One region of the Paenibacillus sp. S33 genome, then DNA from elsewhere that is predicted to be linked to it. Evidence: predicted binding sites of a transcription regulator. Region 1 holds the regulator's gene; the other holds the start of a gene.
The links. The regulator CtsR, encoded in region 1, represses protease genes until heat stress. The targets are predictions, from matches to a motif close to ATGGTCAATAAAGGTCAAACA.
Positions count from the first base shown of each region.

Region 2: clpP (ATP-dependent Clp endopeptidase proteolytic subunit ClpP) is a predicted target of CtsR. The motif match lies at 5,111-5,131, and genes of this name have one in related genera.

Region 1 is NZ_JBSIEZ010000001.1:4,860,408-4,867,052, forward strand. It holds gene clpC (ATP-dependent protease ATP-binding subunit ClpC) at 1-334, opposite strand, end outside; gene ACWGXJ_RS22195 (protein arginine kinase) at 379-1,443, opposite strand; gene ACWGXJ_RS22200 (UvrB/UvrC motif-containing protein) at 1,472-1,996, opposite strand; gene ACWGXJ_RS22205 (CtsR family transcriptional regulator) at 2,066-2,530, opposite strand; gene ACWGXJ_RS22210 (GNAT family N-acetyltransferase) at 3,068-4,255, opposite strand; rRNA gene rrf (5S ribosomal RNA) at 4,418-4,534, opposite strand; rRNA gene ACWGXJ_RS22220 (23S ribosomal RNA) at 4,611-6,645, opposite strand, start outside.
Region 2 is NZ_JBSIEZ010000001.1:212,492-219,136, forward strand. It holds gene ACWGXJ_RS00945 (gluconeogenesis factor YvcK family protein) at 1-540, shown strand, start outside; gene whiA (DNA-binding protein WhiA) at 546-1,490, shown strand; gene ACWGXJ_RS00955 (HPr family phosphocarrier protein) at 1,627-1,896, shown strand; gene ACWGXJ_RS00960 (SIMPL domain-containing protein) at 2,171-2,932, shown strand; gene ACWGXJ_RS00965 (PdaC/SigV domain-containing protein) at 3,172-4,275, shown strand; gene clpP (ATP-dependent Clp endopeptidase proteolytic subunit ClpP) at 4,402-4,998, opposite strand; tRNA gene ACWGXJ_RS00975 (tRNA-Arg) at 5,209-5,283, opposite strand; gene ACWGXJ_RS00980 (sugar-binding transcriptional regulator) at 5,553-6,590, shown strand.

The DNA of each region.
Region 1 (6,645 bases):
GACCAAGCAAAATATGTTCTGTACCTACATAGGTATGGCCCAGTTTGCGGGCTTCATCCATAGACAGTTCGATGACTTTTTTGGCGCGTGGAGTATAGGCAATGTTCGTCGGTTGCTCTTGACCGCGTCCAATCAGCGTTTCCACTTCATCCTGAATTTTTTCCAGTCCCAGTCCTAAACCGATTAAGGCTTTCGCTGCTATTCCTTCACCTTCACGAATGAGGCCTAGCAAAATGTGCTCTGTGCCAATGTTGTTGTGTCCCAATCGAACAGCTTCTTCCTGAGCCAAAGCAAGCACTTTCTGTGCACGTTCCGTAAATCTTCCAAACATCATATATCCTGCACCTCCACAGTGTGTATTTCAGATCATTCTATATATTAAAGGGTTGTGCCTAATTTTTGCCGGATCAGCTTCGCCCGGTACATATCGCGCTCTTCGGTATTCATTTTATCCCCAAAGCTTTTTTGCAGGAACCCGGGTTGTGTCATCACATTCAGCTCATTCATCGCTGCGGTGGAAGGACGCTCCAAAATCCCTAAATCTACGCCAAGACGCACATCGGACAGCCGCTGTGCAGCCTCCTTGGAATCCAGTACTGCTGCATATGACAAAATACCGAATGAACGCATCACCCGATCTGTAATTCGCAGCATAGATTCATTCATTAGCCGTTCTCTGGCAGAACGCTCGTGCTCAATAATTTGTAGCACCACGCCATGTAGATTCTCTATAATTTCCGCTTCGGTTTGTCCTAGTGTAATCTGATTAGATACCTGAAACAAATTTCCGACAGCTTCGCTACCTTCACCGTAAATGCCGCGAACCGTAAGACCTACCTGTGAAACAGCAGACAATATACGATTGATTTGATGAGTCATGACTAATGCGGGCAAATGCATCATCACCGAAGCTCTCATACCTGTGCCGACATTCGTCGGACAACTGGTCAGAAAACCTCTCCGATCATCAAATGCATAATCAACATGCGCTTCAAATGCATCATCAATAATCATTGCGCGTTCCCAAGCTTCCCTAACCTGACATCCCGGATATAAGCACTGGATACGCAGATGATCCTCTTCGTTTATCATAACACTAACCGATTCATCATCGCTAATTAAAACAGCACCGTTACGAGATTCGTTCGCCAAATTAGGACTAATCAAATGCTTCTCAACCAGCACCCGCTTGTCGATCTCATCCAACTCGGATATTTTCAACGTATGAAAAGTACCAAAACCACCTAAATCATCATACTGAAGGATATCCGTCAAGCGTTGAAGTGCTTCTTCCGACTGCTGATTGGTAGCAAGCATGGGAAAAGGCAGATGCTGCAAGTTACGCGCAATTCTCACCCGGCTGCTAATGACAATCTCCGAATCCGCAGCATCACCACGCATCCAGTCACTTAGCGGCTTCTCCGTAAACCGAATATTGGGCATTACGCATCCCTCCTACTCTTCACAAACTTTACTCTTCAGTCATTTCTTTTTCAAGCTCTCTGATTTGATCCCTAAGCTCAGCAGCTGATTCAAATTCTTCCTGTACAATATGCTGTTGCATCTCTTTTTTCAAATCGTCAATTTGCCGTTTAACCTTCAGGCGGCCTCCAGTGCGAACCGGAACTTTACCTACATGATTCGTACTGCCATGCACACGCTTGAACAGAGGGTCCAGACGACTATCAAAGTATTGATAGCACGACGGGCATCCGAAACGTCCCAGCTTACTAAACTGTGCATAGGTCATGCCACAATCCTTGCATTGCAGGTTTTGCGGACCACTGTGGCCTGGAGACTGGCTCTTTGTACTGGAGTCAAAATCCAGCATCCCCGACAACAAGCTATGAATCGAAAAGCCGTTAGGTGTTCCAGGGATCATCTCCCCTTTTTCCTTGGCACACGTCTCACAAATATGAAACTCTGTCTTTTCGCCATTCACAATTTTGGTGAAATGCAAAGTTGCCGGCCGCATATTACATTCTTGGCACAGCATAAAAGCACCTCCTTTAATGTCAGGATTTATACCAATCCCTACATCCAAACGTTAGTCTCTATTCACAAACTATTTGGTCGCCAGCAACGAGATCAGCATAGCCTTAAGCAATCTTGCTCGCAGTTGATCACGATAGGGAAGCTTCAGTAATAATGTATCCCTTGATAAAGCAGCCTTCATTAGGTTAGCTTCCCTTTTGCTTAAAAAATGGGCTTCCTCTAACTGATAAATCAGTCCTTCTGCTGCCGATTGGCTTATTTCCTCCCCGATGCTCTGATGAAGATGTGTATGGATGGCATGCTGTGCAGGCAGCTGAATTCGCTGAATACGAATGTAGCCCCCGCCACCGCGTTTACTTTCCACCACATAGCCTTTTTCCAGCGTAAACCGGGTGCTAATTACATAATTAATTTGCGACGGCACGCAGGAAAAGCGGTCAGCCAGATCATTGCGCTGAATCTCCACTAAACCTTGGGGACTTTCCAGCAATATACTCTTTAAATATTGTTCAATAATATCGGAAACATTGCGCATTTCATCATCCTCCACTAACGGAAACGCAAGTATTCAAGTACATTTCACGCTCCACAGAGTCCGCCGTATATTGAACTTAACCAAACGGTAAAGTCACGAATCTAAGCTGTATTCAGGCTGTTGCCTGTTCTACACTCATTGGAATTGTACCGTTTTGTCTCTAGTGTGGCCTTTATTTGCGATTAGTCATACACTTCTCTTATTTTCATAAAAGGCAGTTCCTAACTATACGCAAATCATTTCGATCCTCGTTTGCTTCTTTGCTATTAAAATTACTTTATACGGCCAATCCATCAAAATACTCTACAGAACCTCACGAGGTTTGATTGACTTTGACTTTCTTTGACTATACTCATATTATAGCACATTATTCATTTTTGCCAAGGGGTCAATACCATTTTTCGCAATCTAATTATGTTTTATACAATACCATAAAAAAACTCTTCCCAATTACAGAAAGAGTTTTGAAAATTATAATAATCACACAAGTTATAATCCCTGAAAAACGGAACATAAGAAGATCTAAATGGGCCTTTATCAGAAAAAATCCAATAAGAACGTTTGTTTTACTGGTATTACACGTTTAAACGCAGACACAGATTCACTGCCCCCTTCAATACGCCCCCACTTATACAGATCATCAGCCTGCTGGTAGCCAAGCATCAGAGTCGTCAGTGACTGAATCCCAAGTTTCAAGTCAGCTACCATAGCGTTTTCAGATGAATTGCTTGTATCCACTCTCTCCAGATGTCCTTTCCCTTCCGTAGTAATTGTTAATCTCCATACTCCTTCATTCCATGGTGCATACCGATCTGTCAGATTTAAGGTTAAACGTGTTTCCTCTCCAACCTGCTCAAAAGGGTATCTTTCTACAAAAGCAGCTGCATCCACAATACGGCCCATAAAATAAGGCACGGTCTCCTGTTGAATTCGCGGATCATCAAGTAAAAATGGCAGATTGTCATCTGCTGGAACGTAAATAAATTTACCATGGGTTATCATGGAGTCATGATTTGCAAAATAAGTCCATAAAGCCCGACGGGCCGTCTCATTTTCATAAACCAACTCATCACAATTCAACTGTTTATTTTCAATTTTGTACAGTGCATATCCCTGAGGATCGCCTGTTTCTGAGTAATATACCGCAGTTCGATAATTCTCATTTAAAATCCGCTCTTGCCACCATTCCTTATCTCGTACCAGCGTGCCATTATAACGAGATGCATACGCTTGATACACTTGGTCCAATTCTAAAATATCTTTGACATCGCGTTTGACTGTACCCTCTGTTTTAAGTTTTGCAGGGAATTTTTCAATGGGAATGACGTACTTTTTGTATTCAATATACGTTTCCCATCCAAATTTACGATAGAAGGCAAAGGAGAAGGGATGCAGAAAAGAAAGGCTTTGTCCCGCAGACTTCATCTCTTCAAGCGCATGCGTCAACAAACGTGAAACCATGCCTCCGCGACGCTTTTCTGGCCATGTTGCCACACCAGCAATGCCTCCCATATCAAAAACCTGACCGTTTATGTATACCTGTAGCGGTAACAAAGTCAGTTTAGCATTCAAGTCATGTCCGTCGAATATTCCCCATGTTTGCTCTGGTTTGAACTTCTTCCTAGCTTTCTCCAGATCCTCCATGGACATTGTAAACTGAAAAGCATATTGAGATAATTCAATAGCCGCTTCAAATTCCTTACGTTGTAATTGTCTGATCTCCATAACTTCGTCACCTCGCTTGTATACTTGGACATCCATAAAAAGATTACACACTTAGAGTGTGGCAAACCCCATTCTCTCTGTCAACCTTAGAAACAGGTGGTCATCTAAAAACGCATAAAAAAGGATGATAATCTCATTGAGATTATCATCCTTTTCACTTTTGCTTGGCGACGTCCTACTCTCCCAGGACCCTGCGGTCCAAGTACCATCGGCGCTGGAGGGCTTAACGGTCGTGTTCGGGATGGGTACGTGTGGAACCCCTCCGCTATCGCCACCAAACATGAATTTGCTGTGCAAATTCTACTTTCAAGGTTACACCCTGAAAACCGGATCCGAAACTCATTTGCGTTTTTTTTAGGATAAGCCCTCGACCGATTAGTATTGGTCAGCTCCATGCATTACTGCACTTCCACCCCCAACCTATCTACCTCGTCGTCTTCAAGGGGTCTTACATACTGGGAAATCTCATCTTGAGGGGGGCTTCACGCTTAGATGCTTTCAGCGCTTATCCCTTCCGTACATAGCTACCCAGCGGTGCTCCTGGCGGAACAACTGGTACACCAGCGGTACGTCCATCCCGGTCCTCTCGTACTAAGGACAGCTCCTCTCAAATTTCCTACGCCCACGACAGATAGGGACCGAACTGTCTCACGACGTTCTGAACCCAGCTCGCGTACCGCTTTAATGGGCGAACAGCCCAACCCTTGGGACCTACTTCAGCCCCAGGATGCGATGAGCCGACATCGAGGTGCCAAACCTCCCCGTCGATGTGGACTCTTGGGGGAGATAAGCCTGTTATCCCCAGGGTAGCTTTTATCCGTTGAGCGATGGCCCTTCCATGCGGTACCACCGGATCACTAAGCCCGACTTTCGTCCCTGCTCGACTTGTAGGTCTCGCAGTCAAGCTCCCTTCTGCCTTTGCACTCTTCGAATGATTTCCAACCATTCTGAGGGAACCTTGGGGCGCCTCCGTTACTCTTTAGGAGGCGACCGCCCCAGTCAAACTGCCCACCTGACACTGTCCTCGCACCGGGTCACGGTACCAAGTTAGAACCTAGATACGATCAGGGTGGTATCCCAAGGATGCCTCCCTTCAAGCTGGCGCTCAAAGTTCTACGGCTCCCACCTATCCTGTACAGATCGTACCCAAATTCAATATCAAGCTGCAGTAAAGCTCCATGGGGTCTTTCCGTCTTGTCGCGGGTAACCTGCATCTTCACAGGTATTAAAATTTCACCGGATCTCTCGTTGAGACAGCGCCCAAGTCGTTACGCCATTCGTGCGGGTCAGAATTTACCTGACAAGGAATTTCGCTACCTTAGGACCGTTATAGTTACGGCCGCCGTTTACTGGGGCTTCGGTTCATAGCTTCGCCCGAAGGCTTACCACTCCCCTTAACCTTCCAGCACCGGGCAGGCGTCAGCCCGTATACTTCGCCTTGCGGCTTCGCACAGACCTGTGTTTTTGCTAAACAGTCGCTTGGGCCTTTTCACTGCGGCCCCCTCGGGCTATTCACCCTACCGAGGCACCCCTTCTCCCGAAGTTACGGGGTCATTTTGCCGAGTTCCTTAACGAGAGTTCTTCCGCGCGCCTTAGAATTCTCTTCTCGCCTACCTGTGTCGGTTTGCGGTACGGGCACCTTCTCCTGGCTAGAGGCTTTTCTTGGCAGTCTGAGATCATGACCTTCGCTACTACAATTTTCGCTCCCCATCACAGCCCAGCCTTAACGATGTGCGGATTTGCCTACACACCAGCCTCACTGCTTAGACGGACATCCATCAGTCCGCGTCACTACCCTACTGCGTCACCCCATCGCTCATAACGGATTACGGTGGTACAGGAATTTCGACCTGTTGTCCTTCGACTACGCCTATCGGCCTCGCCTTAGGTCCCGACTTACCCTGAGCGGACGAACCTTCCTCAGGAACCCTTAGGCTTTCGGCGGATCTGATTCTCACAGATCTTTTCGTTACTCATACCGGCATTCTCACTTGAATGCAGTCCAGCGCTCCTTACGGTACACCTTCAACCCGCATTCAACGCTCCCCTACCCCTGATGCAAGCATCAAGCCATAGCTTCGGTGGTGTGTTTAGCCCCGTTACATTTTCGGCGCAGAGTCACTCGACCAGTGAGCTATTACGCACTCTTTCAATGGTGGCTGCTTCTAAGCCAACATCCTGGTTGTCTGTGCAACTCCACATCCTTTCCCACTTAACACACACTTGGGGACCTTAGCTGATGGTCTGGGCTGTTTCCCTTTCGACAATGGATCTTAGCACTCACTGTCTGACTCCCGGAACTAAATCTATGGCATTCGGAGTTTGACTGAGCTTGGTAACCCTTGCGGGCCCCGCACCCAATCAGTGCTCTACCTCCACGATTCTTCTTT
Region 2 (6,645 bases), 4.6 Mb from region 1:
ACCGGGGAGTCCAAGATCCCGGAAGCGGGCGGACGAATCAAACGCGTCTTTCTTGAACCGACTCACGTGGAGCCGTTGCCTGAGGCTGTAGAGGCCATTAATGAAGCCGATGCGATTTTGATTGGCCCCGGCAGTCTATATACCAGCATATTACCAAATTTGCTTGTACCTAAACTCGCTGAAGCTGTAGTAAAATCAGACGCTATCAAAATATTTGTCTGTAACGTTATGACCCAGCCTGGGGAAACTGATGGTTATACGGTAGGAGATCACCTGCAAGCTATTTTTGAGCATGTAGGGCATCATCTCTTCGACTATGTCATTGTAAATAACGGAGAAATTCCACCCCAAGTACAGGAAATGTATGCCGAGCAGGGAGCCAAGCCAGTTCAAGTAGACATGGGCGAGCTGACCGACCGGGGATATAAAGTGGTGGCAGATACATTAGTTCTGTTCCGCACGTATTTACGGCATGATGCCGACAAATTGAGCCAGCATATTTACCAATTGGTACAAAACTGGGTATTAAGAAGGAGGTGAGTCCCTTGTCCTTTGCGGCACAAACGAAAAAAGAGCTTACGATGATTGAAAGCCAGTCCTGCTGTGAGAAAGCGGAACTATCTGCACTTATACGTATGCTCGGATCCGTACAACTGTCGAATAAAAGGGTGATATTGGACGTGTCCACAGAAAATGCCGCGATTGCAAGGCGGATTTACTCCTTGATCAAGAAGCATTTTCAACTTCATATCGAACTGCTTGTACGGAAAAAAATGCGCTTGAAAAAAAATAATGTGTACATTGTCCGTATTCCCAATGGTGTGCAGCAACTGCTGAAGGATCTTTATATCGTCACAGAAGGTTTCTTGTTCACTGACGGGATTAATCGGGATATCGTTCGGAAAAACTGTTGTAAGAGGGCTTATTTGCGGGGCGCCTTTATGGCAGGTGGCTCTGTCAACAATCCTGAAGGATCGTCTTACCACCTTGAAATTTCTTCGATGTATGAGGAGCATTGTCAGGCACTCGTTGATCTTGCGAATGAATTTCATCTAAATGCTCGCTGTATTGAGCGAAAAAAAGGTTTTATTCTCTACATCAAGGAAGGCGAGAAGATCATTGAGCTGCTTAGCATCATTGGGGCGCATCAAGCCTTGTTCAAATTTGAAGATGTACGCATTATGCGCGATATGCGCAATTCCGTAAATCGCATTGTCAATTGTGAAACGGCTAATTTGAACAAGACGATCGGAGCTGCTGTCCGGCAAATTGAGAATATTAAGTTGCTGGAGAGGGAAGTTGGTTTGGAGACCTTGCCGGATAAACTGCGTGAAGTGGCAGAAATTCGGCTCGCTCATCCCGATTTGAATTTGAAAGAAGTCGGGGAAATGCTTAAAGGGGTCGTGAGTAAATCGGGTGTAAATCATCGGCTTCGCAAAATTGATGAGATGGCTGACAAAATTAGGGGCGAAAATGGCCTGATTCCGTAAAAAGAGTGTCCATGGGGCTTTTAGCCCCGGTTTTTTTAGTTTTTTTTCTAGTGTCTGTCCCGGGTTAATGTTATAATGTGATAAATAAAATGGAGTAAGTAGTGTCCAGATTTATTTGATGAGGGGGTAAGCTGACATGTCAAAACATCCGGTAGTCGTACGCTTGAAAACAGGACTGCACGCCAGACCTGCTGCGTTGTTCGTACAGGAAGCGAATAAATATTCATCTGAGATTTTTGTGGAAAAAGAAGACAAAAAAGTTAATGCCAAGAGTATCATGGGTATTATGAGTCTTGCCATCAGTACAGGTACTGAAATCAATATTAGTGCTGAAGGTGCGGACGCCGAACAGGCTGTAAACGCTTTAGTAAGTCTGGTTAGTAAGGTAGAGCTGGAAAATCAATAAACAAAGATTTGCTTTGTAATATGGTGTATGCTCTTAGTGAAAAGCCCCCTTTGGGGCTTTTTTTTGTATCCAGAAAAAAGTCTTCGAACGCTCCTCCGTTAACTGTTCTATGTGTGGATTTGTTGAATATAGAGACCGTATTAAGTTCAAGTTATAAATAATTAAAATTTCCATGGTCATGCTCTGTTTCGGAAATATGTATGCTTGGCTGCAACCTTTTTCCGTCATTTCCGTCTGGAAGGTACAAACATTTACAAGAAAGAGGTTGAATTCAATGAGACTTTGGACAAAAACAGTAGCCACGGCAGTTCTCGCAGGAGCATTAATGGCAGGGGGAGTAGCAGGAGGATTATGGACAGGGGCAGATCGTGCCTATGCTGCGTCAACAGCTTCGACGGTAAACGGTGTAATTAATGTGACTGGAAGCGGGGAAGTATTGGCGAAGCCCAATATTGCTTATCTCTCTATCGGTGTACAATCAGAAGGGAATACGGCAGCCGCTGCTCAAAAAGCCAATGCTACAAAATTGAACAAGGTTACACAACTGCTGAAAGAAAAGTGGAGCATCAGCGCAGATGACATTCAGACCAGCCAGTTTTATGTACAGCCTAACTACACCTATAACGAAAAAGAAGGGCAAAAGCTCAAAGGGTACACTGCGAACCATACACTTTCCGTCAAATACCGCAATTTGGATAAAATCGGTCAGTTGTTGGATGAGGCGACCAAGTCCGGAGCCAATAACGTAGATAATGTACGTTTTTCCGTGGAAAATCCTTCGACTTATGAAGAAGAAGCCATTACTAAGGCATTGGGAAGCGCACAATCTAAAGCCAGTGCTGTAGCTAAAGCAGCCAAACGCGGGTTAGGTGCCCTTGTGAGTGTGACGGTAGATGGCGGAGAAGCACAAGTCTTTACACAACGTGAAAATGCCATGTCAAAATCGCTCTTGGACGTAGCAGGTGGCGGGACAGAGATCCAATCGGGACAAGTAACAGTGAAAGTTCAGGTGTCGGCTCAGTACGAAATGAACTAATACAGATCATCAAACGAAGCCACAAGCGGCCTGCATCATGCGTAGGCTGGCTTGCTGGCTTTTTTTGTATACCGAAACCTTTTTGTAATGAGTCTGTCATAGCTAAGGGTTATTAGGTGTACATATTGAAATCGGAGAGTGTACAGATTGTAAACTACATACAATAGGGTATAGATATAATAATAAAAGTAGTTATCACACATAGACAATACAGATCATTAACAGGAGGAATACTTAATATGAGTAAGCATGCGAAAAAATGGGGTTCAGCACTGCTGGCAGCAGGGATTTTAGCAGGAGTCGCAGCTGTTCCCGTTTCCTATATCCAGGCAGCATCGACCAAACAAGCGACAACACAGCAACCAGGAATCACCATCCAATGGAATGGTAAAACGTTGCCCGCTAAAGGTGTTCAAGTGAACGGGAGTACAATGATTCCGGTGGCCGCACTGCGTGACAGCCTGGGGATTCCAGTAAGCTATGATGCGAAAACAACGACATATACCGTAGGTAGCGGGTACAATAAACTTTACATTATGGCTTCTTCCTCGGATGCCTACGTCAACGTCAATGGAATCAATACACGTAGCATGGATGCCAAACAGATCGCTGGGAAGCTATACATTCCTATGAGTCTGCTGAAAGACTATCTAGGCATAGATGCTCAATGGAATGCTGCTCAGAAAACAGTAACGCTGAGTAAAAGCCAGCTAAATCCGATCACCATTGCGTCTCAAACACTTCCAGCATCGAGTAATGCGAAGGTGTCCTACAAAATTAAGTACCCGCAAATCAACGGCAGCCAACTGAATCCTGAGTCTCAACAGGCCATTAACAATGTGCTTAAAAAGCATGCAGAGGGTATATTGGCAGCAGGTAAAAAGATGATGGCTGAGGGAGAGGCTACAACAGAAAGACCGTATGAGTTCGGAAATGATTTTGCAATTTCCTATAACAATGATGGTATTCTGAGTGTGATTATGCAGGATTACTCGTATACGGGTGGCGCACATGGCATGACGGTACGTAAAGGATATACGTTCTCGCTCGCTGATGGTAAACTGCTGCAATTGTCTGACGTATTGAAGGCAAATCCGAACTACAAAAAGTTCCTCAATGCTGATTTGAAGAAAAAAATCGATGCGCTTCAGGCTGGAGAAGGATTCGAGAAATTTAAAGAGCTGGCGGCAGATCAGAATTTTTATGTAACAAACAGTGGAGTAACAATCGTGTTTGATTTGTATGATTATGCGCCATACGCGTATGGAATTCCAGAGTTCACCTACTCGTTCGGTCAACTGCTGCCACAAGGCGGAAAGCCTTTTGCGGGACAGCGTGAATAGTAGGAGTAAATAATTCCAATTGTCTGTAACCTAAAAAAACAATAAAGCAAAAAAAGCTGCCTACCGGATAAGAACATCCGGGGCAGCTTTTTCATTTACCAGCTATCGAGAGGCGAATTTCTTCTCTTATACACCTTCTGGAGAGGAGCTAGTTAGCACTTTATCAATAATACCGTATTCCTTGGCATCATCAGCCGACATGAAGTAGTCACGGTCTGTGTCTTTTTCAATGCGCTCCAGTGGTTGGCCTGTGCGATCTGCGAGAATGCGGTTCAATTTGTCACGCATTTTCAGAATGCGGCGTGCACGGATTTCAATATCCGTTGCCTGGCCTTGTGCACCACCGAGTGGTTGGTGAATCATAATTTCACTGTTTGGCAAAGCGAAACGTTTACCTTTGGCGCCTGCATTCAGCAAGAACGCGCCCATGGAAGCCGCCATACCTACGCAAATCGTAGATACGTCAGGTTTAATGTATTGCATCGTATCGAAAATGGCCATACCAGCTGTAATGGAACCGCCAGGACTGTTAATATACAAGTGAATATCTTTTTCAGGATCTTCGGCAGCCAAAAACAGCATTTGCGCAATAATAGAGTTGGCTACAACGTCATTGACGTCCGAGCCTAACAAAATAATGCGATCCTTCAACAGTCTGGAATAAATGTCATAGGCGCGTTCGCCGCGGTTACTTTGTTCTACTACCATAGGAACATAGCTCACGTCAAAAAACCTCCCTTAAATATCGTTAGTGGATTTGGTGGACATGCCGATTACACGTCCCTTATTTATAAACTGTTACCGTATTAACCACATGATAAACAATTTCAAACAAAAAGTCAAAGAAAGTCAAACTAATGATTAAAAAAAAGAGCCCTCAGCGCTCTTATTGGTTAAAACATTATGTAGAAGCATTTATGCGTTCATTTAAAATGGCGCGCCCGCGAGGAATCGAACCTCGATCTCAGGCTCCGGAGGCCTACGTCATATCCGTTGGACCACGGGCGCATAGTTCAATCAATGCAAACAACTAACTAATTAAACAGCTAATTGGAAACAAAGATGATTATATGATATACAGCAGTGAATTGCAAGCTTTTATTAAATGCGCATATTCAGGCAAATGGTTGAGAAATATAGGTTCAGATAGACTTGCATGTGGAGCAAATATTGGTTAAGATATACGTGGGACTTAAAAAGTTATCCCGGGACATTTTAAGACCAGTTAGAGATAGAGCATTAGAGACAGAACTTAGAAGTGTGCGGGAGTGGAAAGCATGCGAAAGATATTAGAAATACAGAAGCAGCTTCTGCCCGACCTCATGGATGTTTTGAAAAAAAGGTACACGATCCTGCATCAGATTATGCTGTCCGATGTTGTTGGACGCAGAACACTGGCAGCTTCACTGAACATGACTGAGCGCGTGTTGCGCGCCGAAACCGATCTTCTTAAAGCTCAAGGGCTAATTGAGATTGAGAGTGTAGGCATGAAGGTGAGCAAAGCAGGACTGGATCTGCTGGAACAGCTGGAGCCGATTGCGAACAACTTGTTCGGCCTGTCCCAATTGGAGGACCAGATTCGTCAAGCCTATGGTTTGAGGAAGGTGGTTGTCGTTCCAGGGGATTCGGATGCTTCTCCGTTAACAAAGCAGGAGCTGGGGCGCGCTGGAGCAAAAGCGTTGCTGAGTGTTATGGACGACGAGGATGTGGTCGCTGTAACAGGTGGCACGACGATTGCCGACGTGGCGGAACAACTGGCACTACCTTCTAATGGCCCACTTAAGGGTGGGTGGTTTGTACCGGCACGCGGGGGTTTGGGAGAAAGCATGGAAATGCAGGCCAACACAATTGCTTCCACAATGGCTCGCAAGGTAGGCGCTCAATACCGTCTGCTCCATGTACCGGATTTGCTCAGCAATCATGCTTACAACTCCTTGCTTGAAGATACGAACATTCAGGATATATTGAACCTGATTCGCGAGAGTCGTATCATCATTCACGGGATAGGCAACGCCATAGCGATGGCACATAGACGTAAACTTGATCCCGAAACCTTTGCCCAGATCAGCAGTGAGGGGGCCGTTGCCGAATCGTTTGGTTACTACTTTAACGAAGATGGCGTCGTTGTTCACAGAATGCTGACGCTTGGACTTCGATTAGAGGACATCAGGCGTACCGATACGGTTCTAGGCGTAGCTGGAGGCAAGAGCAAGGCGGCCGCTATTCATGCGGTACTGCGTTTCGGACAAGAAGACATTCTAGTCACCGACGAAGGCGCTGCTGCCGAGATTGTAAGTCATTACTTAAATGGTTAAGATGGATTTATGAATGGTGTTGTCTTGACGGGCTTTCGGGTCTGTCTTGAATATA